DNA from 3 places in the Pseudoalteromonas sp. J2K-J031 genome. Region 3 is predicted to be linked to each of the others. Evidence: predicted binding sites of a transcription regulator. Region 3 holds the regulator's gene; each other region holds the start of a gene.

Region 1 (8,492 bases), 1.9 Mb from region 3:
ATTCTTGGCGTAATTCTTTGGCAGCCTGTACCATGTTTTTTAATGCTTCACGTGTTTCGGGCCAAGCGCGCGTTTTTAAACCGCAATCAGGGTTAACCCACAAACGTTCAACCGGTATTTTTTTGGCCGCTGTGTGAATTAAGTCTTTCATCCATTGCACCTGCGGCACATTAGGCGTGTGAATATCATAGACACCAGGGCCGATATCATTCGGATAAGCAAAATCTTCAAATGCATTGAGCAAATCCATGTTAGAGCGCGACGTTTCAATCGTGATCACATCGGCATCCATATCTGCAATTGAATCAATAATGCCATTGAATTCTGAATAACACATATGAGTGTGGATTTGAGTCTTGTCTTTTACCCCACAGGCCGACACTCTAAACGCATATGCCGCCCATGCTAAGTAATCTTGCCATTGTGAAGCTTTAAGCGGCATGCCTTCTCTAAACGCAGGTTCATCAATTTGAATAATTTGAATCCCAGCGCGCTCTAAATCAATCACCTCATCACGAAGCGCAAGCGCTATTTGGTTGGCAATACTTGGTTTATCTAAATCATCACGAATAAATGACCAAAATAAGAGCGTGACCGGACCTGTTAGCATCCCTTTAAGGTGCTTTTTAGTGTGCGATTGGGCATAGGTCGTCCATGCTACCGTCATCGGTTTACTTCGGCTTATATCGCCGAAAATAATTGGCGGTTTTACACATCGTGAGCCATACGATTGCACCCAGCCGAATTGCGTAAAGGCATACCCTTCAAGCAACTCACCAAAATGTTCAACCATGTCATTACGTTCAGCCTCACCATGCACCAGCACATCTAAATCAACCGCTTCTTGTTCTTCAATTGCATAACGTATTTCGGCTTGCATTTGCGCCTCATAATCAGCAAAGGCTAAATTACCCGCTTTATAATCGCGACGAGCCTGACGAATAGCGTGAGTTTGCGGAAATGAACCTATTGTAGTTGTTGGCAAAACAGGCAGCTGCAATGCCGCTTGTTGGGCTTTAATACGAATATTAAAATCGCTTTGTCGTTGCCCATCAGCCGGTGTTAATGCAGCAACACGTTGCTGTACCTCTTTATTGTTAACGCGTGCAGATATTAAACGCGCTTTAACAGGTGCAGAGTAATGAGTAATGGCCTGAGTATCACCTGTTTGTAAAGCCGTCTTTAATAGTGCTAACTCACTGCCTTTTTGTTTGGCAAACACCATCCACGATTTTAATTCAGGATCAAGGTTTTGCTCTTGTGCTAAATCAACCGGGCAATGCAGCAGCGAACACGATGGCGCTAACCAAATATTACCTGCACGTTCCATCACTAATGCATTAATTTTTCCGTATACCGCACTTAAATCGGCACGCCAAATATTACGACCATTTACCACTCCCAAAGAAAGTACCTTCTGAGCACAAATCGCTTGGCTAATTTCAGTTAAAGATTGTGGCTGCGCCACTAAATCGACATGCACACCATCTACGGAAAATTTGGCTATTTGAGGTAAATATTGCGTAACTGAGCCAAAATAAGTCGCCAACAGTATTTTAACGCCTAAACCCTGCAATGCATTAAAGCTGCTGCTCAGTGCATTTAAATAATCATCTTGAATGTCTAATGCCAAAATGGGTTCATCAATCTGGATCCACTGCACCCCTAAGGTGGCAAGTTTTTCAATAACTTGCTGATAAACCAGCAGTAGTTTTTCAAGCAGTGCTAACTTGTTAAATGACCCCCCCACTTCTTTGGCTAAATATAAATAGGTGACAGGACCAATTAATACCGGCTTCACATCATACCCCAGCGCCTGCGCTTCTAAAACGTGTTCAAATAACTCGGTATAAGTTAAAGCAAACTCTTGCTCTGCATGTAACTCAGGTACAATGTAATGATAATTGGTATTAAACCACTTCGTCATATCACTGGCCGCACAAGCACAACCGGTTGGCGCTCGGCCCCGAGCAATTCTAAAAAGAGTATCAATATCAACTACATCATTACCATGCTGATGACGTTTAGGAATAGCGCCCACCATTAATGACGTTGCTAGCACATGGTCGTACCATGCAAAATCGCCCACAGGCAACACCTCAACACCTGCTGTTGCTTGTAATGCCCAGTTTTGAGCACGAATAGCTTTGCCTGTTGCAAACAGATCCGAGCGTGAAATGTCACCTGCCCAATATGCTTCAACAGCATGTTTTAATTCTCGACGCTTTCCAACTCTTGGAAACCCGAGGTTATGTATTATTGCCATACTTTTATTTCACCTTGATTGAGGACGTTTAGATGGCTAAACAATACATTTAAATCCTTGTGTGTAAAACCGAAACATTTTCGACTTCATGATGAATTTTTTTAACGTTCTAAAAAACTACCTCGGCAATGGGCCTTTCACCATCTAACGTTTAAAATTAAAAAACATTACCTACCCAATAAGTGAAGTAAATTCATCTAAATTATCGTTTTTTATAAAAGTCATTTTACAAGAGTGAAATAAAAGAATGACAACGCTGTCTTGTTGGTTCATTATTAACCTAAAGAGGATAAGCAACCATTAAATATAGCCATCTGGAAGTTGAAACATCTAAAGTTTATGGTTATGATTGATTTCCAGTACGTTCTCTCACATCGAACATGAGAATTATTAAAGATGATAGATATAAAGCACCTAAAAACCATTGCCACCCTTAAAGAGACCGGCTCACTGGTCAATACAGCGCGAGAGCTCTTTTTGACTCAATCTGCTTTATCACATCAAATCAAAGATTTAGAGAACAAACTCGATTGTCAATTATTCGAAAGAAAAACCCACCCTGTGCGTTTTACCCCACAAGGTATGTTATTACTTGAACTGGCATACGACATTTTACCTAAAGTTGAAGCCACCAAATGCCGCTTAAAAGAAAGTCTAAACCAGCCTATTTCTCAATTACGCTTGAGTGTTGAATGCCACGCTTGTTTTCATTGGCTTTTGCCTACAATAAAAGAATTCAATAATTTTTGGCCCGACATTAAAATCGATTACGAGCGCGGCTTTAGCTATGATGCCATTCCTGATTTAGTGAATGATGAATTAGATTTAGTCTTAACGTCGGATATTCGAGAACCAGATATTCTCGAATACGCCCACCTTTTCGATTTTAAGCTCAAATTGATTGTTTCACCTGATCATGAGTTGGCTAAAAAAGCCTACGTCACCGCACTCGATTTAAAAGATGAAACTATTATTTCATATCCTATCCCAAAAGAGCGTCAGGATATTTTTAAGCATTTTATTCAAAATGCCCGTTACGATGGTAATTTAAAAACGGTTGATCAAGGCTTATTGATTTTTCAATTAGTGAGCGCAGGCATGGGCGTAGCAGCTTTACCCGATTGGCTCGTGACTCCTTACGAAAGCCAAGGCTTAATTAAATCAATTCCACTTGGTGCACTGGGTCTCAATCGTCCAATGTATTTAGCAATGAAAAAGAACATGAAAGATAACCCTGTTTATCGCCATTTTTTAAATACTTGCAAGCAAAACCGCCGCTAATGACCTCTGGGCGTGGCGCAGTTTATCTAAGTCCACGCGACCAGACTCGATTGTCATGATAGGCACGCGACTTTTTTGTAGGTTTAGTCATGATAACCCCGTAAGATAGCCATTATTAATTTCAGCTTTAAAAGATTGTTTAGATGGATTTTTTTGAATTAAAAAAACTCATTGGCAGTGTCTTAATGCCATTACCTTTGATGTTAATGCTGGTTTTTGTTGGCCTAATACAATTAATTAGGCAAAAACGCAGTAGTGGCTTGTTACTAATGATTTCCTCTTTAGTGTTACTGACGTTGCTCAGCACGCCTTTTATCAGCAGCCTCATCATTGGTAAAACTGAAAGCAACTTTGGTGCATTTAACTCACAAAAACATCCAACCATTCATTATGTTGTGGTACTTGGTTGTAAAATTATGCCCAACAAAAGCCGTCCAGCCAATTCACAACTAGGCCATTGCTCTTTAGCTAGGCTTTATGAAGGCTTAAGATTGGCAAAACTTTATCCTAACGCCAAACTGGTTGTCTCTGGTGGTGGTTTTAAGGGCGTCAGTAATAGTGAAATTATGCGCCAAGCCACCATTGCCATTGGCTTTGATCCGCAACGAATTTTACTCAATCCCAAAGCCCGTGATACCGCAGAAGAAGCCTTACTCCTAGCACCTAAGTTAGTTGATAACCAAGTTGCTCTCGTTACTTCGATAGCCCATATGCAAAGAGCGGTTGAATTGTTTAATCAACAAGGTGTTGAAGTTATTGCGGCCCCTACCGATTGGCAAGAAATGCCGATGAATCCGATGTGGCGCCAGTTTGTACCAACCCCTGAAGCCTTAATGGCACTCACAGAACATCAACATGAGTGGATTGGCAGTATTTGGCTTGAAATCAGTCAATAAAAAATGGGCTTTATTTACCCATTTTTTATTTTAAGCTGTGTTCAAACACCCTATACCGGATTATCAATATCGATAAATTCAACCGAGAACTCATAATGTGCAGCCAAATAATCCCCAAGCGCTTTAATGCCATAGCGCTCAGTGGCATGGTGGCCTGCGGCAAAAAAATCAATGTTTTGTTCTTGTGAGCTATGAATGGTTTGCTCAGATGCTTCACCCGTTAAATACGCATCAACCCCTTGTTCTGCGGCTAAATCAATATAGCCTTGACCACCTCCCGTACACCAAGCAATGGTTTCAATTGGAGTTTGCCTGACTAAATTGCTAAGCACTGGGCGATTGAGCGTCACACTGATTTTATCGGCAAAATCTTGCCCTAACATTGGTGTACGTAAACGACCACGAACCGCCACACTTGGCGCAGTTCCTAGCTCTAAACCTTGCTCAAATTCTAAATCGAGTAATTTAGCCAGCTGAGCGTTATTACCCAATTCGGGGTGAACATCAAGCGGCAAATGGTAAGCAAATAAGTTAATATCATGAGCCAACAATGCCGCTATTCTGCGCTTTTTCATCCCGACAATTGGGTAAGCTTCATTTTTCCAAAAATAGCCATGGTGCACAATAATGGCATCGGCTTGAGCTTCAATTGCAGCATCAATTAATGCTTGACTGGCCGTCACCCCAGTAACAATTTTTTTAATCTCATTTTTACCTTCAACCTGCAAACCATTTGGGCAAAAATCTCGCACCAAATGAGGTTTTAATAAGGCATCTAAAATGTGAAGTAAGTCTTTGCGTAGCATAATTGACTCTTTTAATTAATAAAAAACTAAGTGCAATTGTCAGTTTAAAAGCAGCGAAAATAAAGAAAAAACGGCAAAAATTTGAAAGTTAGTGCAAAAATCGGTATAACTATTCGCTTCAAACTAATCTTCGTATCGATAAAATAGGATATACGATGACCACTCTTGATAAAACAGCTGTATTAGCAGCATTTGAAGCAGCATACGTTGCAGCCAATGGTACATTACCAGAGATCACCGCTAAAAACGGCTGGTACAGCGTTGATGGTAATAAAAACGTACGTTTGGCAGACCTTAATGCGCAAATTGATGATTTAACGCCATCAACCGGCGCCGCACCTTCTTGTGTAGCAGGTGATATGACACAGAAAACACCTTTCACAGTGATTAAAACCAACGATACCGGTTACACTGCCGAAGAGTTCTGGATAGTCAATTTAGCACAAGCATCACATGAATGCCGCTTACCTCGCGGCCTAGTTTAATCCGCTCGGTTATTTTGCTAAATAAAAGGTGCGTTTTTACGCACCTTTTTAACGCTTCAAAATATACGCATCAACCCATTTACTGTGTTCTGTCTTTTTCTAAACGAGCAAATAAACTCGATGTATCAAAGCGATTGCCGCCCATCGCTTGCACTTGTGCATAATATCCATCAACCAATGCTGTCAGGGCAAGGGTTGAGCCATTTTTACGGGCTTCTTCCAGTGCAATACCTAAATCTTTTCGCATCCAATCCACTGCAAAACCAAAGTTATACTCACCCGCCCACATTGTTTTATATCGGTTTTCCATTTGCCATGACCCTGCGGCACCTTTGGCAATCGTCTCAATCACTTTTTCGCCATCAAGCCCTGCATTGCGCGCAAAATGAAGCCCTTCAGCTAAACCTTGTACCACTCCAGCAATGCAAATCTGATTCACCATTTTACACAATTGCCCCGACCCAACAGGGCCTAGTAGCTGACTAAAGCGTGCGTAACTGGCCATAATCGGCTGTACACGATTAAACACAGCCTCATCACCACCCACCATTATCGTGAGCACGCCATTTTCAGCCCCCGCCTGACCACCTGAAACAGGCGCATCTAAAAATTCAACACCTTGCTTATTTGCCGCCATCGCAACTTCTTTTGCGACATCGGCAGAGGTTGTGGTGTGGTCAACAAGAATAGACCCTGATTTCATGGACGCTAGCACTCCGTCATTGCCAAGCGTTACCGCACGTAAATCATCATCATTACCAACACACACAAAAACCATATCAGCATCAACCGCAGCGAGTGCTGGTGTGAGCGCAAAATGCCCCCCAAATTCATTGGCCCAAACTTCTGCTTTAGCGGTTGTACGATTAAATACGGTAACGTCGTAACCGGCTTTTTTTAAATGCCTTGCCATGGGAAACCCCATCACACCTAAACCAATAAAAGCGACTTTGATTGACATAATTTTGTCCTATTTGCTTGTTAGACTGTGAAAATTAACTCGATTATAGGGAGAACACTCGGCTTCTCCTAGCACTTTAAAGGAGCCATGATGGCATCAATTTTTGATTTTACTGCCCCACTAACCAACGGTGAAGACTATGATTTAGCTCAATTTAAAGGAAAACCACTTTTAATTGTCAACACCGCCAGTAAATGTGAACTTACACCTCAGTATTTTGCTTTAGAGCAGCTTTATCAAAAATATAAAGATCAAGACTTCACGATTTTAGCTTTTCCCTGTAATCAATTTGAAAATAAAGAACCTGCCGAAAACGATGAAATAAAACACTTTTGTGAGCTACAATTTGGCGTCAGCTTCCCTATTTTTGCTAAAGTAGCTGTCAATGGACCCGATGCATTGCCGCTGTTTAACTTTTTGAAAACAAATTCAAGAGGATTATTACAAGCTCGGGCAATAAAATGGAATTTCACTAAATTTTTGATTAATCGCACCGGCCAAGTTGTTGCGCGCTATGCGCCCCGCACCAAACCCGAGGCTATTAGTTCAGTCATAGAGAGTATTTTATAACATGAAAATCGCATTTTTTAGTGCACAAAAATACGAGCAAACTTTTTTTACCAAACATAATCAGGCTGGCCATGAGCTGTTGTTTTTTAGCGAACGTTTAACGCTATTAAGTGCCAAACTAGCACAAGGGTGTGATGTGGTCTGCGCGTTTGTAAACGATGATTTATCGGCTACCGTCTTAGAAAGTTTACATGCATTCAATATTAAGCTTATTACTTTACGTTGTGCAGGCTTTAACAATGTCGACTTGATCAGCGCTAAAAAATTAGGCCTGCACATTACCCGTGTACCAGCTTACAGCCCAGAAGCCGTGGCTGAACATTGCATAGCTTTAATGCTCACGTTAAGTCGAAAAACTCATAAAGCATATAATCGGGTCAAAGAAGGCAATTTCGACCTTAATGGCTTATTAGGATTTAACTTGCATCAAAAAACCGTTGGTGTGATCGGTACCGGAAAAATTGGCTTAGCCTTATGCAATATTCTAACGGGCTTTGGCTGTCGTATTTTAGCCCATGATCCAAGCCAAAGTGCCACTAATTTAAACTACGTCCCGATGGCCACTTTATTGGCGCAATCCGATATTATTTCACTCCACTGCCCTTTATTGCCCGCAACCCATCACCTCATTAACGACGAGGCATACAACCAAATGAAACCGGGGGTGATGCTGATCAATACCAGCCGAGGTGCTCTCATCGATACCAAAGCAACCATTACCGCACTTAAAAACAGAACTTTGGGCTATTTAGGGCTCGATGTGTATGAGCAAGAGTCTGAACTCTTTTTTAGGGATATGAGCAGCGAAATTATTCAAGATGATGAGTTTCAGCGTTTATTAACGTTTCCAAACGTCTTGATCACGGGTCATCAAGGATTTTTCACCCAAGAAGCCCTTGATGAAATTGCTGCAGTGACATTTTTTAATATTGAGCAATTTGGCGAGCAACGCACTTTAAATAATGCCGTTGTTTAAGCGATCATTTTAATACACTAGCCAATAAAAAGCCGAACGGGTAATGTATCGTTCGGCTTTTTAACATCATTTATTTGTTATGAAAATGCTACATTTAAAAACACTGCTGTCATTAAGATTGGACAAATAAACCGGACATATTGTGCAAACCAGTAATGCGGCCCTCTGGTTACTTGTAATAGTTTATTGCCTCGGCGCCACAACCAACCCACTGTAATGAAATAAAATAATCCCATTAATGGTAACTGGTA
Region 2 (8,492 bases), 1.2 Mb from region 3:
AGTGGGCGTAACCAGACTTGGAAGATTTGCTCAGAACGGCCTAAGTTTGCATCCGGTTTTGTTTGTGAGCTGCCACGAGGGAAGTATTCAATATACGAATAATCACCGTAGTTCATACCACGTACTTGGCGAATACGCTCATACAAAAAGCTGTTTGAACTTCTGTGCTCACCAAAATAAGAGCGCACTAACCAAAGTGCAGCCCAATCTTTGTCGCTGCGAATAGTCTCAATTGGAAAGCCAAACGACACGGCTGTTGATTGTGCGGTTTTTTCAACAATAGTCGCATGACGACCCACTAACTTAGGTGCATCAGCAACGCTAAGGCGCTTTTCATCACCCTTTGGTAAACGAGATAAGTCTTGCAGCATTTTACTTTTCACGGCACTAGGTAAAGAACCTGTAATACCAAGATTTAGCTTAGCTTGAGTAAACTGGGCGCGATAGAACGCTTTTACGTCATCCAAAGTAATTGATTCTAAGTCGGATAAATCACCATAGTTGTAACTTTCATAAGCGTGACCTTGGTACAACTTATGATAAAGCACTTCTTTACCCAGCTCTTCATCGTTAGATGCTTTTAGTCCTGATTTTAAGCCATCAATTTGCTCTTTTTTCAAACGGTTAAAGTCATCTTCACGAAACCCTGGGTTTAGTAATTGGTCGCTCACCAATGCATACCATGCCGCAGCATTATCTTTATGAACGCGGCCACGTAATGAAATCATTTCTTTATCAAGCTGGGCACCAAAGCTACCCGCTATTGGATACATGGCTTTTTTGATGTCGTTATATGAGCGGCTTTGTGAACCACCTTGTGCTAATAAGCTGGCCGTTAATGCTGCCAAGCCTTTTTTACCAACCGGATCAGCCGCAGCACCGGTGTAAAATAAAAAGTTTACATCCACCAGCGGTGAATCATTGCTCTTATCAAGCACATTAAACGCGACATCTGTCGGCTTATTGTTAAGCTCTGCCACTAACGCATTTAAGCTGACTTCTTGCTCAAAACCTTTAATAGCCGCTAAATCAGACATCGTCACTGTAGTGCGTGCTTCATCAACAAAGTATTGGTTAGCGATGTTTTTAATGTCTTGTGCGGTGATAGCATCGGCGGTAGCGTACAAGTCATTGATCACTTCTGGATCACGCTCAAAATGCATGTAAGACGCAAGGGTTGATGCAATCGCCTCTGATGAGTCAAGCCCGCCGACAAAGCTGTATTTTAAGTTTGATTTTAAACTCGCCAGTTTTGCGTCATCCACCAGCTCGGTACGCGCTTTAGCATAAGTTTGGTTAATGGCATCACGCACGACTGCTAAGTCTTGCTCTTTCTCAACTTTGACAAATACATGCAATAAACCCGGGTCTTTGGTTTCAGCATTGTAAGTAAACATTTGGCTGGCAATTTGTTTATCAACCACTAAGTCTTGATACAGCGCTGAGTTATTTGAAAAATAAAGCTGGGAGATTAAATCAAGCGCAGCTCGGTCTTTTTGTTTTGGCTGCCATGCCGTGCCTTTATACGACACTAATAACCAATGGCCTGGTAAGCCGTCGTTTTTCTCATGAATATATTTGGCCGCTTGTTGTTTTGGCTCTACAGGAATATCGGCAACATAATTGCCTTTTTGCCAATTGCCCCAATGTTTTTTTACCATCTTCATGGTTGCTTGCGGGTCAACATCACCCACAATCACTAACGATACATATTCTGGCTTATAAAACTTTTTAAAGAACTCCTTACCATAAGCCGATTGGTCAGGCATGGCTTCAATATCTTTAAAAAAGCCCATAGTGGTGTGTTTATAAGTATGCTGTTCGAACGCTTCATTTCGCACTGCAGATAACAACTTACGAATTGGGCTGGCATTATTTTTTAAGTATTCGCCTTTTACGGTTAAAGCTTCGGTGCGGAACTGCTCTTCCGTATAAGTCAGATTTTGGAAAATATCCGCTTCAATTTCAAGGACTTTATCTAAATGCTCTTTTGAAAAGTTTAAATGGTAGTTAGTGTAATCATTAGTGGTGTAAGCCCGGTTATCAACACCTGAGTTTTTCAAGATATCAGAGTACACATCTTGTGGGTATTTTTCAGAGCCTTTAAACATCATGTGCTCAAAAAAGTGTGCAAAACCGGTTTTTCCCGCTTCAACTTCGTTACGTGAACCAACCGATACCGGGATTTGCAATGACACAACATCTGGATAATCGGTTTTAACAATCATCACGCGCAAGCCATTTGGCAGCTCTTCTAATACATAATTGTGTGAAAATACTTTATCGCTGCCCTTTGCTTGGCCAACTTGAGCATTGCCTGTAACCGATGCCGAGCTTGATACCATTGCTGCTTTATTATTTTTATTGCCGGCATCAACATGCACAACACAACCAGATAAAGTGGCCGATACGGCAAGCGCCGTGGCAAGTAACTTAAATTTCATGTGATGTTCCCTTAATTAAGGTTTATTTTTCAAAGGCTATTATGCAAAACCAAACGCTGTGGAGCGAATAAATACGATAAAAGTGTGTAAATATTTGTATCTCTGCCGACTGAAAGATGAAAATAATTCAACTTCCTTGAAAATCTTTCACTAAAAATTTCTATCTAGACGTCTAAATGGCTGCTATATTAGCCCATATAGTTTGAATTTCGTTAGGACAAGATCATGGCTTTATCGTTACAAGAAAAAATTCAAGATGCAAATCAAGGTGTTTACCTTATTGGCACAACACCACCAAAAATTGATACCGATAAAGCACAATTAAAAACGATCGCGAATAAACTACTGAGCCGTTTACATGAAATTGAATACGACGGAGTCGTGATTTATGACATTCAAGACGAAAGCAGCCGCATTAGCACTCCTCGTCCGTTTCCGTTTAAACAAACGGTTGATCCACGCGAATACAGCAAGTTACTGAGTGACATATCTGAACTTGATGTGATTACTTATAAAAGCGTTGCGCAACGTGGCGTAGCAGAATTTAAAACTTGGCTTAACGAAACCAAACAAGAATTCAACCTAAAAAATCTCGTCTTAGTCGGCAGCCCATCTTCAGAGGGCGACATTAAATTAAGTCTTCCTGATGCGTATCAAACCTTAGCAGACAGTGAACAGGATTTCTTTTTAGGCGGGGTTACCATTGCAGAGCGCCATGCATCAAAGCGCAATGAGCACAGCCGTTTAATTGAAAAAACCCAGCAAGGCTGTCAATTTTTTATTTCCCAAGCAGTCTACGACGCTCAAGCGACCATTGATTTAATCACCAGTTATGCGCGTACGTGTCGCCAAGAAGGCATAAAACCAAATCGGATTATTCTCACATTTACACCGTGTGGCGGTGAAAAAACACTGCAATTTATGCAGTGGTTAGGTATTGCTGTGCCAGAAGCAACAAAATGGCGCATTTTAGATGCCCCTGATTCACTCAATGAATCAATCCGTATTTGCCGTGAAAATCTCAACCAAATTTTACGTAGTTGCGCTCACTTAGATGTCCCACTGGGCTTAAACATTGAAAGTTTAACCAACCGTAAAGAAGAAATTGATGCATCGATTAATTTATACCGCTTGTTAAAAGCGACTATGGAATTGAATCTTGCAGAAAAACAAATTGCTTAACCCATCATAACCAAGCAATCAGGCTCAAGCTGCGCCCCCAGCCTGAGCCATTTTTTACAATTCTTTGTAAAAATAAACCGTTGCAGCCAGTTTACCAAATCCATCTTTAGCAAAATTAGGGATAGTTCCTGCTGCTCGATAGCCCAATTTGGGATATAAAAAAGACGCGGTATCACCTAATTTAGTGTCGAGAATTAACAATTGCAGAGCCTGCTTTTTAGCTTGCAATTCAAGCGCGTGCATCAAGCCTTTTGCAATACCTTGGCCTTGGGCTGATTTGGCAACAATAAGTTTTTCAACTTCTCCCCGATGCTTGCCATTAGCTTTGTGGCATAAAGCCAGCTGCACGGTGCCAACTAACGTATTTTGCTGATAAGCACCAAACAAAATACTGTCATTATTGGCAACCTTTTGTGCAACCTGCTGCCAATAAAGATCAGCATCAGCGAGCGTTAAAGGCGCGATAAAACCGATTGAAGCACCTTGTGCTACCGCTTCAATTAAAAGATGGGTTAACACCGAACTATCGTCATCTAATTGATTAATCGCTCGTACAATCATGATCTCGTCTTATTTTGTTAGTAAGTAATCAACCAACTTAAAATAAGCTTCGTTAGAGCGTATGTCTTCATGAGCCATAACTAAATACTGACCATTGACCACAATTGCAGGCACACTGTTTATCTTGTTATTATTCATTTCGTCAAAGCTTTGCTGCATTTTAGTCAGGACCTCAGGGTCTTGACCTGCGATCTTTAAAAAGGCTTCTTGATCAATATTATTACGGGTAAAAAAAGCATCAAAGCTTTCTTGGGTCATGCCTTTTTTATACAAATCAAATAAATCGGCAAAATGTGCCATGTTATTGGTTTGCGCTAACGCATAAAAAATACGACCATCATTAACCCAATGCTCAGCAGTCACTGCATGCTTGCGCACAAAACCAAGCTCTGGATGCTTGGCCTTATAAGCCTGTAATGGCTCTTCAAAATGTTGGCAGTGCGGACAACCTAACCAAAAATATTCGACTAAAAACGGCTTTTGCGCCCCTTCATTATTAATACCCGTCACTACACGATAATGCACCCCTTCTTGATAAGGTGAGGTCATCGCTGAGGCGGTTTCAATTGTCGTCGCTGTTGACGTTGGAGCTGGGGAGGTTTCATCTACTTTTGAGCAGGCCGTTAACGACGCCGCCATTAACAGACTGGCAAGTAAGTGGCTTTTTTTCATTGTTCTTATTCTTTGTTAGTTTCAATTAGCTCAATAATAAAAGAAAAAGACATGAATATCAGCGCTTAATTATAAAACCCTAACAAATAGATAAAAAATATTTTTCAACGCTTGTGATGATAATAATTTTACCACGCCATGCGTTTTATTGAGGTATCGGCCAAAGTAAATTTAGTGATGGTCACTGAGTTATTATGTTGGTTTATGGTCATTTCACCAGGTGAAATCACCAAAGAATCTTTGTTAACTTCGCCCGTTAGTAAATTAACGCGATAAATAAACTGAATCGCATCATGCACATATAAATATTGTGCTGTCATGATGCTAAAGTTAGGATCAAAGCTTGGTAAATTCAGCGTTAAACGCTCATTTGTTTCAATATTAATTAGTACATTACTTTCAATATAAAACACCTTACCAAGCTCATTTACCAATAGACTACGTCCACCATTTTCAGCCAGTAATCGATGCTTGCGAAGTACTAAATCAAATTGCCAAATTTGTGAACTATCAGGCGTATCAAGTGAGTAAATAATAGTGTTGCCAGACCAATAATAGCGGCATACTTTGTCTGGCAATTCTTTTATTTCTATTAGTTCCTGATCAGACAAACGAATCAACTTTAATCTTTCACGCTGTTTAAATAAAACATAATCACCACTGGTTGATTCACGAATAGGCCCAAGGACCCCATCAATATCATTAAGATTTGATATCTTTTTCAGTTCTCCTTGTCCACCTTGCCATAACTCATGTGTACCTGTGCGATTTGATGCGAAAAAAATACCTGAACGCTCCGATAGAACAGGATTATAACTATGCATATCAGACTGATAAATAGGTATACCACCAGCCGCAGGCGTACCACTAAACAAATCCGTAAATTGCACTAAACCAGCATGCCTTTCAATGAAAGGGGTATATAGCAGACTATTTGACGACTCATATTCAAGATAATAAGGATTTAAATTACTCGCGAGCTCTGCTTTACGCACAACCAAGGAATGTACGTTAATATGGTAAAAGTTATTTTGATCAGCAATCATGAGCTCTTGGTCGTCTAGAGTCCAATCCATCGCAAAACCATAGTAAGTATGCTCTAAATTCAACAGCGTTTGATAAGACATAGATTCAAGATTAAATAAGCCAACGTGCATCGGTGTTTTAAAATCAGCGGTAAACAAGGCTATTTTAGTTTCATCTTTCGATAGCTCAAAGTGCAACACTCCACCAAGCAGATCACGAGGTGGTATTAATTCAATTTCGCTACCACTTGCCAAATCATAGCGATAAATGCTGGTTTTAATCAGTCCTTGTATTGGTTTTACATAATATAAATACTGATTATTCGCACTTAATTGCGCTGAGTTATTAAGCAAACGCCCACAAGGAATTAAAGCTGTTGGCTCAATTAAATCAGGGAATGAAGCAATATTAAATACAACAAAATCACAAGATAATTCATCAGACACAGCCGCCAATAACTGATGGCTTTGTGCTTGCCATGACAGCACATCAATATTTTTATTTCGATAGGTTAACTGGATTTTGTACTGATCAGAGAGACGTTGCACATAACTGTGATCAAGGCCATTTAAATTATTTCTATACGCAAAAAATGTTTGGTCGAATGAAATCAGTGGATTGTATTCAGCACCCGGCTCCCAGGTAATTGAAGGGTTATGAATACTATCGCCTGACTTATCATCACCATGCGCTTGTGTTAAAAGAGGTGCTTGCTGCGTTGTTGGCATTGTTTGGCTTGCAAATATCCCCCACGCCAATACACCTATAAAAAGTAAAAACGCGAATCCTGCTGCAACATAACGCTGCATTGAGCTTTTTGTTACGGCTACTCGCTCAGGCTCACCAGCCTGTACCGATTGCTACAACAGTTCGATGTTAATTGGTAGATCATTAATGACTTCATTTAAAAGCGGTTCTTGATGATGCGCTGATACACGAGCTGTAAAACTATAACCTTTTTTATGGTGTGTTTTAATAAAAGGTTGAGTGTAATCGGGGTGATGAAGGTGTTTTCTTAGTTCAGATATTGCTCGGTATATGCCGCAACAAAATGGGTAGCTGAAAATGGTAAGAAAATTGGCATTGATGGCTCACGCCTAGCCGTAGCGGGCAACAGTGCCGGTGGTAATATGGCAACCGTTATTAGCATCAAAGCCAAAGAAGCTGGCACTCCTAATATCAAATTCCAACTATTGTTATGGCCAGTAACGGATTCTAACCCTAACTACCCATCGTATAATGAATATGCTCAAGGTCACTTCCTTAGTAGCAACATGATGGAATGGATGTGGAACAACTACTTAGAAACCCCACAGCAACGTAACGAAATCTATGCTGCACCTTTACGCGCGTCGGTTGAACAATTAACTGGTTTACCACCGGCATTAATTCAAGTGGCTGAAAAAGATATTTTACGTGATGAAGCAGAAGCGTACGGCCGCAAACTTAATGCCGCAGGCGTTGCAGTTACAGTGACGCGTTATAACGGCATGATCCATGACTTTGGTTTACTGAACCCGCTAAGCAATATTCCTGCTGTTCAAGATTCTCTTGACCAAGCAGGTAACGCATTGAAAAAACATCTGAACTAATATAATTATGACCGCTTCTTGATAAGGCTTACATTAAGCAAACTCAAGGAGCTTTCTCAATGTAATCAATTTATTATATCGATTTTGTATATTTAAACTCTATAAATTTACACCACTCTAGTACCTAAAAAACCCATAACGAACTAAATAGGCCATGCGTTTAATTAATATGAAAACAGATTCGAATTCAAATAAAACTTGGATTGCTTTGCTCACATTATTTGCGACAGGTGCTCTGCTAGGGCTCTCAACAAACTTAGCGAAAGTAGCCAATATACAAGGGATTTCACCCTTACCTTTTTTAACATGGTCATTATTCGGGGCATCGATTATTTTACTTGGTGTAGCGCTATTTAGAGGCCACAGGATCCCAAGAACTAAACGTACTATTCGCTATTACTTCATGGCAGCTTTTTTTTCTGTGGCAGGTTCGAATTTAATCTTATTTAGTGCCATTCCTCATGTTGGAGTAAGCTTCGTTGCGCTCGCAATCTCCCTACCACCTCTGCTCACCTATCTAATCGCACTTGCTATTGGGATAGAAAAGTTTTGTGTTTGGCGAGCTGTGGGGGTGGCTTTTTCTCTTGCAGGGACGACCCTCTTAGTCGCGGCACAATGGCAAACACCTAAAAGCGATCAATTTTGGATTTTAGTTACTTTAATTGGTCCAATATTACTAGCTGCAGGAAATATCTATCGAACCACCCATTGGCCAACTGGAGAGAAGCCAGAAAACTTAGCGCCAGGCATGTTAATCGCAGCAACAAGCAGCTTAGTTATTATCGGGTTACTCCATCCTAGTTGGTCACTTTCATTGAACGCACAAACACAAAATTTAATGCTCATAGCTCTGCAATCACTCGTTTTCTCAGGTCAGTTTTTATTACTGTTTATTCTTCAAAAACAAGGAGGCCCCGTTTTTCTTAGCTTAATAGGGGCTGTGAGCGCCATCTTCGGTATTCCCTTTGCTATTATCTTACTGAATGAAGAAGTTCTCCAAGCTTTGCTACCCAGC
Region 3 (8,492 bases):
GAAAAACGGGTGAGCTTAGCTTGGCGCTGTAAATATGCATCAAACGCCATACAAATAATGCGAATAAATAGCCGCCCTTTTGCTGTTACCGTAATTGAGTTAGGCTCGATAGTGACCATATTATCGTCTGAAAGTGCGTGCAACTGCGTTAAAGCAGCTGAAAAGTAGTCATTAAAATCAATACCATACTTATTTTCAATTGTGGGTATATCAAGTGAAAAATGACAAATAAGTTGACGAATAACATCGGCTCTTAAACAATCGTCATCATTTAATGTCAGCCCTTTGCATACCGCAATTCCTTTAGTTTCTACAGCTTGGTAATAGTCTTTTAACTCTTTAGGATTTTGAAAAATACTTTTTCCAATCTGAGAGATTGAAGACACCCCTAAACCGAGTAAATCACAATCACCATGTGTGGTATAACCTTGGAAGTTACGATGTAAAAGCCCTTGTTGTTGTGCAAGCGCTAAGCTGTCTTCTTTCTTTGCAAAATGATCCATGCCAATTAATACATAACCAGCTGCGGTCATTTGCGCTAGGGTATTTTTAAACATAGTTAGCTTGTCTGCAGCGCTCGGTAAGTCTTGTTCTTTTATCTTGCGTTGTGCGGCAAAGCGGTCTGGGATATGGGCATAATTAAAGACTGACACTCTATCAGGTGACAGGCTAATAAGCTGATCTATTGTTGCAGCAAAACTTTCAGGTGTCTGTAATGGTAAACCATAAATCATATCGGTATTAACAGACTTAAAGCCAAGTTTTCGCGCTTCAAGCACTAAATTCGCGACATTTTCGGCACATTGTTCACGATTTACCGCTTTTTGCACTTCATCATTAAAATCTTGGATCCCAAATGAGACACGATTGAATCCTAAGCTATAAAGAGCAGTTAGCATGTTATCAGCAAGTGAGCGAGGATCTATTTCAATCCCTTTTTGTGCGTCAGGTTTAAAATTAAAATATTGATTCAGCATCTTAATCAAACGGCTCATTTGCGGTTCATCAAGAAAAGTTGGAGTGCCCCCACCCAAATGCAGTTGTTCCACTTCATAGTGTTGGAAAAATGGTGCTTGAGCTGCTATTTCTTGTTCTAGATAATCGAGGTATAAATCGGCTTTATGTTGATGGCGTGTCACTATTTTATTACAGCCACAGTAGTAGCAAAGCTGATGGCAAAACGGAATATGGATATAAAGTGAGAGTTTTTTATTGTTTGTATCCGTCAGTGCATGAAGCATCTCTTTTTTGGTAAAGCCATCATTAAATGATAGAGCTGTAGGATAAGAGGTATATCTTGGCCCTGAGACGTTATATTTCTTGATGAGCGAGTCATCCCAATCAATGGTATTTTGCACGACGAATGCCTTCGAGGAAGTTAGTTAGGCATAAAATTATAATCTTGCTACAAATCTCCGCTTTGATCTGGCACAAAGTCAATCAAAGTTATACAAAACGTAGTGTGGCTCAAATTGCAAATTTATTCACTTAGCCGAGTTAATTTCGAGCGTTGTTGCTGCGCGTTATTAATGCAACGCTAGCATTGACACTGAAATTTAAACTGGTCACATCTGTTTTTATCTTGAGGCTTAATGTGGTTTTTTAAAGGTAATTATTACGCAGTTAGACGTAGTTTGTTTGAGTGCTTACTTAATTTTTTATTGGTTGTATTCAGTTATAAAAAGCTAATTCCTTATGCTTTTTACAACTGTGTTCGATGATTTTATATTCATAATTTTGCTTATTTATATGCATAAATAAGTTATGTTGATAGGTAATTTCTGCGAAAGAGAGAGTAAAATCACTAAAAAAAGGTAGAATATAGGCAAATGATCGTTTTTTGATGTTTGACAGTATTTTACTTGAAATTCTGCTTAATACAGGTATCGTTAAACTCAGTAGCGAATTTTATCTCACTCTCACACTTAACTTCTTGCAGGAAAATATCGCCTCATGTCAGACTTTAGAGAACAAGCTTTAAAATATCATGCCGAACCCGTTCCAGGTAAAATCAGTATTGAATTATCAAAACCCGCTGAAACAGCCAAAGATCTTGCGCTAGCATATAGCCCAGGAGTTGCTGAGCCTGTTCGAGAAATTGCAGCAAATCCAGCTGATGCTTATAAATATACCGCTAAAGGTAATTTAGTTGCTGTTATTTCAAATGGTACGGCAATTTTGGGATTAGGAAATTTAGGCCCACTCGCATCTAAACCTGTGATGGAAGGTAAAGCGTTATTGTTTAAGCGCTTTGCGGGCATTGATTCTATTGATATTGAAGTAAAGCACCGCACTACAGAAGACTTCATTAATACGGTTGAAAATATTGCTGACACTTTTGGTGGCATCAATCTTGAAGATATTAAAGCACCTGAGTGTTTTGAAATCGAAAAAGCCTTAATTGAGCGTTGTGATATTCCAGTATTTCATGATGACCAGCATGGCACTGCGATTGTAACTGCAGCAGGTATGCTTAATGCGTTAGAAGTACAAGGTAAAAACTTGCATGATGCGCAAATCGTGTGTTTGGGCGCAGGTGCGGCCGCGATAGCCTGTATGGAGCTTTTGATTAAGTGTGGTGCTCAGCGTGAGCATATTTATATGCTAGATCGCAAAGGCGTCATTCATACGCGTCGTGATGATTTAAACGAATATAAAGAGCTGTTTGCAAATAATACTGATAAGCGCACTTTGCAAGATGTGATCACTGATGCCGATGTGTTTGTTGGTGTGTCAGGCCCTAATTTAATTACAGCGGATGACTTAAAGTTAATGGCTGATAAGCCTGTTGTTTTTGCATGTTCGAATCCAGATCCTGAGATTCATCCCGATGAAGCAAATGCAGCGCGTTCAGATTTAATCATGGCAACAGGCCGTTCTGATTATCCAAACCAAGTGAATAACGTGTTGTGTTTTCCGTTTATTTTCCGTGGTGCGCTTGATGTGCGAGCAAAAACAATTAATGATGAAATGAAAATTGCTGCGGTAAATGCAATTCGCCAGATAGCGAAGGAGCCTGTTCCTGTTGAGGTGTTGCAAGCTGCTGGTGTCGATGGATTGGAATTTGGTAAGCACTATATTATTCCAAAACCAATGGATCCGCGTTTATTGCCTCGAGTGGCATTGGCAGTGGCCAAAGCTGCGGTAGCATCAGGAGTTGCTAGAATTCCTTTACCAGATAATTACATGGAATAATTAATACGTTAAAAAAGCCTCAACTTAGTTGAGGCTTTTTTTATTCGTCTTCTAAAACGGGGAGTTCTAATCCCATTCTAAGCATAATGTCGCGGACTTCGGCTGGCACATGTTCAGGGTTATCTTTACGTAAATCTTCATCATTAGGTAGCGGTTGACCAGTAAAAGCATGAAGAAAAGCTTCACATAACAATTCACTATTGGTGGCGTGGCGTAAGTTATTAACTTGGCGGCGCGTACGCTCATCAGTTAACACTTTAAGCACATTTAGTGGGATAGAAACGGTAATTTTTTTTACTTGCTCAGATTTTTTACCGTGCTCTGCATATGGGTGAATGTATTCACCATTCCATTTTGTTGCCATAAATATTGGTTGCCTTAATTGAACTGCGTGCCTTGTTTGCCAATGTTGTAATGATTATAAATTCAAAAAGATATTATTTATAATCTAAAGTTATTGGCTTTGTCGTGGCGAAATTTTATCGGTTTAAAATATATAGTCAAATACCATTTATTTAGCTATTTAGACGTATAAATGTTTTGACTTCTCCTTGATGATAATCTAACCTTTTAGACGTCTAAACATCTAACTGTTTGTGGGTTTTAAAATGAACGATACCAAAAAAACGACTATCGCAGTCCGTAAAGGAATTGAAGCGGATAAACATCATGGTGCTGTTGTACCACCTCTTTATTTATCAACGACTTATTCGTTTGCTGATTTCAATACTAAACGTGCATATGACTATGGCCGCAGTGGTAACCCTACGCGTGATATTTTAGCTGAAACATTAGCAGAGCTTGAAGGTGGCGTTAAAGGCATTGTTACAGCAACGGGTATGGCCGCAGTTCATTTGGTCACTCAATTGTTATCAAGTCAAGATACACTCGTGATCCCGCATGATTGTTATGGTGGTAGTTATCGTTTATTTACCAGCTTAGAAAGACGTGGTTTATTAAAATTAAAGGTAGTTAATTTTACACTTGAGCAAAGTTTTGTAGAAATTGAGCAAATCAAACCAAAATTAATTTGGATTGAAACACCGAGCAACCCGTTATTGCGTTTGACTGATATTGCTAAAGTTGTCGCTACGGCGCAAAAATGCGGCGCATTAGTGGCTGCAGATAACACCTTTTTATCACCAGCTTTGCAAAATCCAATTGAGTTCGGGGTTGATGTTGTTGTGCATTCAACCACTAAATATATTAATGGTCACTCAGATGTAGTGGGTGGCGCTGTTATAGTTCGTACGCAAGAGTTAGGTGATGAGCTTGCTTGGTGGGCTAATAACATTGGTATTACTGGTGCGCCATTTGATAGTTATTTAACCTTGCGTGGCATTCGTACATTAAATGTTAGGATTAAACAACATGAGCAAAATGCTTTTGCAATTGCACAATATTTAGAGCGTAGTCCTTTTATTAAAAGTGTTTATTACCCGGGCCTTGAATCGCATCCGCAGCATGAGTTAGCGAAAAAACAACAACGTGGTTTTGGTGGGATGGTGAGTTTTGATATCAAAGGTGATATCAATGATGCCGCCCGCTTTTTAACTAATTTTAAGCATTTCACGTTGGCTGAGTCTTTAGGTGGCGTTGAAAGTTTAATTTGCCACCCTGCGACTATGACGCATGCAGGGATGGATCCAAAAGCACGTTTAGAAGCCGGTGTGGGTGATACATTAATTCGAATTTCCGTTGGTATTGAAGATGTTGAAGATTTATTAGCTGATTTAGAACGAAATTTTTCTGAAACTCGCCCAGGTGAGGCGGATATTAGCCCGGTATCTGTTTCAAAATCAGTGCAATCAGACGAGAAAAATGACTCTTCTGCTGCATTTAGTTTTAGTCCCGCTCACGTTGCATTATGGTAATTTAATATGATTCGTTCAGTTCATAAATTTGGTGGTTCTAGCTTAAGCAGCGCGCAGCGATATCATGCGGTCGCCAATATAATTTTACAACAAGCCACATTAGGTGACGTGATTGTTGTTTCTGCGGCAGGTAAAACAACCGATACATTAGTTAAATTGTGGCAAAGTTATCAGCAGTCTGATCAACAGGCCGTAAATGATGTTTTGGCCTTACTCTCTGCAAATCAGTTTGATTTAATTAATGACTTATTAACCGATACTTTTAAAAAAGTGGCATTAGAGCAATTAGATTCAGAGCTTATTTCGATTACTAAAAAAATTACTCAAAAGCATCTCGAAGAAGCGCATCTTTTAGCTCATGGTGAGCTGTGGTCTGCACGATTACTTGGCTTATATTTACAGCAACTTAGTGTTGCCGCACAAAGCTTTGATGCAAGAGATTTACTGGTTTTAGAGCAAGGTGTTTTACTGCATCAACAAAATGAAAGTGCTTGCCAGCAGTTTAATCTTGATAAATATAATGTTGTTACAGGCTTTATAGCCAGTGACGAGCAAGGTAATACAGTGACGTTAGGGCGTAATGGCAGTGATTACAGCGCTACGTTATTTGCACGTTATATCTCTGCTGCCAGTGTTTCAATATGGACTGATACCCAAGGCGTATTTAGTACTGATCCACGTAAAGTAAAGCAGGCTATTCGTTATGGCAAAATTTGTCGTGGTCAGGCAAATTTACTTGCTCGATTAGGTAATCCGGTTTTACATGCCAAAACATTAACACCGCTTAAAGATACCGACATTAAGCTCGTTGTGCGCAGCAGTTTTGATAGTAGTAGTGCAGCGACTGAAATTGTGAAAGAGGGTTTTGCCAAACAAAAGCGCTTTATCACTAATTTAGATCATTACGATTTATTAAAAGTAGCTGATTTACATGAAGGTGAAGTAGGTGAGCTTAGTCGAGTAGTGCAGCACGCTTTGCATCATTTTGTTGAACAAGGTGAAGTATATTTACTCGTACCAGCTGCTTTGGGGCGTCAGGTATTGGCCTTGTTGGCTGGGCGTTGTAATTTAGTCGAGTCGAACGTTTCAGGTATCGCTTTAGTTTGCCAACATGGTGATGGTCATCAGTTGGCACAGGCCGCAAAATCAATTTTGGCAGAAAATAATGTTAATTTACGTTTTGCTTATAGCCATGATGATTATTGTATTCTGCTTTGTGAGCAGCAGTTTGATACCGATAGACTGACAATTTTGCATGATAAGTTAGTCAGTGTGTCACAAGAGTTAGCTGTGGTTGTTGCAGGTTTGGGCAATGTTGGTACCGTGTTTCTTGAACAGTTAAAAGAGCAGTTAAGTCGTCTCAATACATTGTTGCCTGTGGAATTGGTTGGTTTAATTCGAAGCGAGCAAATGCTATTCAATCCAACCGGTATTGATGTACAAAATTGGCAAGCTGCGTGGCAGGAAAATTCAGTTTCATATCATGAAACTGAATTATTAAGCCATTTGGCTGAGCTTGATTATGAACATAAGTTAGTAATTGATATCACAGCAAGTGAGCAGTTTAGTCAATTATACCCTCAATTTGTTGAGCATAACTGTCATCTTATTTGCGCTAATAAATATGCAGGAACGGCTCCACTTGCTTGGTATGAGCAATTACAACAAAATTTAAAGTTACGTAATTTGCAGTGGCGTTACAATACCTCTGTTGGTGCCGGATTACCGATTAATTTTGCTTTAAATGATTTGCAAAATTCAGGCGATAAAGTGCAAAGGCTAAGTGGTGTTTTCTCTGGTACGTTGTCGTGGCTTTGTTGTCACTATACTGGTGAAGTGCCTTTCTCTGAGCTAGTGATGCAAGCAAAAGCAATGGGTTATAGTGAACCCGATCCAAGAGAGGATCTTTCTGGTCGGGATGTACAGCGTAAATTACTTATTTTAGCCAGAGAGTTAGGTTTAACCTTGGAGCTTGATGATATTGCGCTTTCGCCTTTAATGCCTCAAGCATTGAGCGAAGGTGATTGGGCATTTTTTGTTGATAATCTACCTTTGCTCGATACTTATGTGAGTGAGCTTGCAGCACAAGCAGCGTTGGAAGATAAGGTATTACGTTATGTTGCTGAACTCGTTTTATCGGGTGATAAAGTGACTGCTCGGGTTGGGCTGCAAGGTGTTGCTAAGCAAGATTCTTTAGCGACTTTAAAGCCGGGTGATAATATTTTTGTTATTAATAGCCGTTGGTACCAAGATAATCCACTGGTGATCCAAGGCCCTGGCGCTGGTAAAGAAGTAACAGCGGCTGGAGTACATTCGGATTTATATTGGCTTTGTGTTTCACTTGCTAAGTAACTGATTAAAGCTAAAAATAAAAAAAAGGCGCATCGCGCCTTTTTTTGTGCCTTTTCAATATCGATGATTAAAACAGTTCTTCACCTTCAGACTCCGGCGAATTGACTTCAAAGATGGCTTCAGCTTTTGGTTGTGCGTATTGGGTTGGCACAGTCTCTTTGGTGAAAAATTCAAAACCGCTGCGGTGGTCAGTTTTGTCACTTAATAGCCCTGAGGCAAAATCAATTCTTACCGAAATTAACCCATCAGGTTGATAGACATTTGATTGTGGCATGCCTTCAAGTGCATATTCCATGAAACTGAGCCATGCAGGAAGTGCTGTTTTAGCACCTGACTCGCCACCGAAAGTCTGGTTTTTATCCAGGTTGCTATTGTAGCTTGTACGACCAAGCGGAATGCCTGGATTATCAAAACCAACCCAGGTGGTAGTGAGTAAGTCACGATTGAAACCAGTAAACCATGTATCAACAGCGTCATTGGTAGTACCTGTTTTACCTGATAAATCATGACGCTTTAGCTTTTGAGCGCGCCAACCTGTACCTTGCCACGCTGTTTTATGTTGCCAGCTACCACCACCCCAAATCCCGCTTTTTAACGCATCTGCAATCAAAAATGAGTTTTGTACGCTTATTACACGCGGTGCATAGTGAAAACTATCTTTTATCTCATCATTTGAGCATTCGGCACACGCAACTAAAGGTTGAGTCTGTTTTAGGAGGTTATTATTGGCATCATTAATACGTTCAATAAAAAAAGGCTCAATTAAGTGGCCTCCATTAGCAAACGCCGCCATACCTGTTGCAAGCTCGAGTGGAGAGAGGGAGATACTGCCAAGAGCAAGAGATTCATTGCGTTGGATATCTGCAGGGCTAAAGCCAAATCCAAGTAAATAGTCAGCGGTTTTATTAAGTCCGACCGCTCTTAATAAACGAACAGAAATAACGTTTTTGGATTCGGCAAGTGCACGTCTTACGCGGATAGGCCCAACATAAACCTCGGGATCATTTTTAGGACGCCATGCGGTGCCATTTGTTTCGTCCCATTTATTGATTGGAGCATCATTCACAATGC

What was found. The regulator MetJ, encoded in region 3, represses methionine synthesis genes. The targets are predictions, from matches to a motif close to TAGACGTCTAGACGTCTA.
Region 1: metE (5-methyltetrahydropteroyltriglutamate--homocysteine S-methyltransferase) is a predicted target of MetJ. The motif match lies at 2,288-2,305, and genes of this name have one in related genera.
Region 2: AC3KZC_RS13690 (methylenetetrahydrofolate reductase) is a predicted target of MetJ. The motif match lies at 2,610-2,627, and genes of this name have one in related genera.

Annotation. Positions count from the first base shown of each region.
Region 1 covers NZ_CM200279.1:2,274,096-2,282,587, forward strand. The annotation lists gene metE (5-methyltetrahydropteroyltriglutamate--homocysteine S-methyltransferase) at 1-2,266, opposite strand, end outside; gene AC3KZC_RS10310 (LysR family transcriptional regulator) at 2,663-3,547, shown strand; gene AC3KZC_RS10315 (YdcF family protein) at 3,691-4,443, shown strand; gene AC3KZC_RS10320 (Nif3-like dinuclear metal center hexameric protein) at 4,494-5,249, opposite strand; gene AC3KZC_RS10325 (hypothetical protein) at 5,405-5,734, shown strand; gene AC3KZC_RS10330 (NAD(P)-dependent oxidoreductase) at 5,814-6,695, opposite strand; gene AC3KZC_RS10335 (glutathione peroxidase) at 6,786-7,265, shown strand; gene AC3KZC_RS10340 (2-hydroxyacid dehydrogenase) at 7,267-8,241, shown strand; gene AC3KZC_RS10345 (sodium-dependent transporter) at 8,319-8,492, opposite strand, start outside.
Region 2 covers NZ_CM200279.1:3,033,396-3,041,887, forward strand. The annotation lists gene AC3KZC_RS13685 (M16 family metallopeptidase) at 1-2,345, opposite strand, end outside; gene AC3KZC_RS13690 (methylenetetrahydrofolate reductase) at 2,670-3,626, shown strand; gene AC3KZC_RS13695 (GNAT family N-acetyltransferase) at 3,681-4,187, opposite strand; gene AC3KZC_RS13700 (thioredoxin domain-containing protein) at 4,197-4,859, opposite strand; gene AC3KZC_RS13705 (hypothetical protein) at 4,988-6,694, opposite strand; partial or broken gene AC3KZC_RS13710 (alpha/beta hydrolase) at 6,932-7,477, shown strand; gene AC3KZC_RS13715 (EamA family transporter) at 7,647-8,492, shown strand, end outside.
Region 3 covers NZ_CM200279.1:394,290-402,781, forward strand. The annotation lists gene hemN (oxygen-independent coproporphyrinogen III oxidase) at 1-1,358, opposite strand, end outside; gene AC3KZC_RS01860 (malic enzyme-like NAD(P)-binding protein) at 1,954-3,195, shown strand; gene metJ (met regulon transcriptional regulator MetJ) at 3,236-3,559, opposite strand; gene metB (cystathionine gamma-synthase) at 3,804-5,069, shown strand; gene metL (bifunctional aspartate kinase/homoserine dehydrogenase II) at 5,076-7,421, shown strand; gene AC3KZC_RS01880 (penicillin-binding protein 1A) at 7,489-8,492, opposite strand, start outside.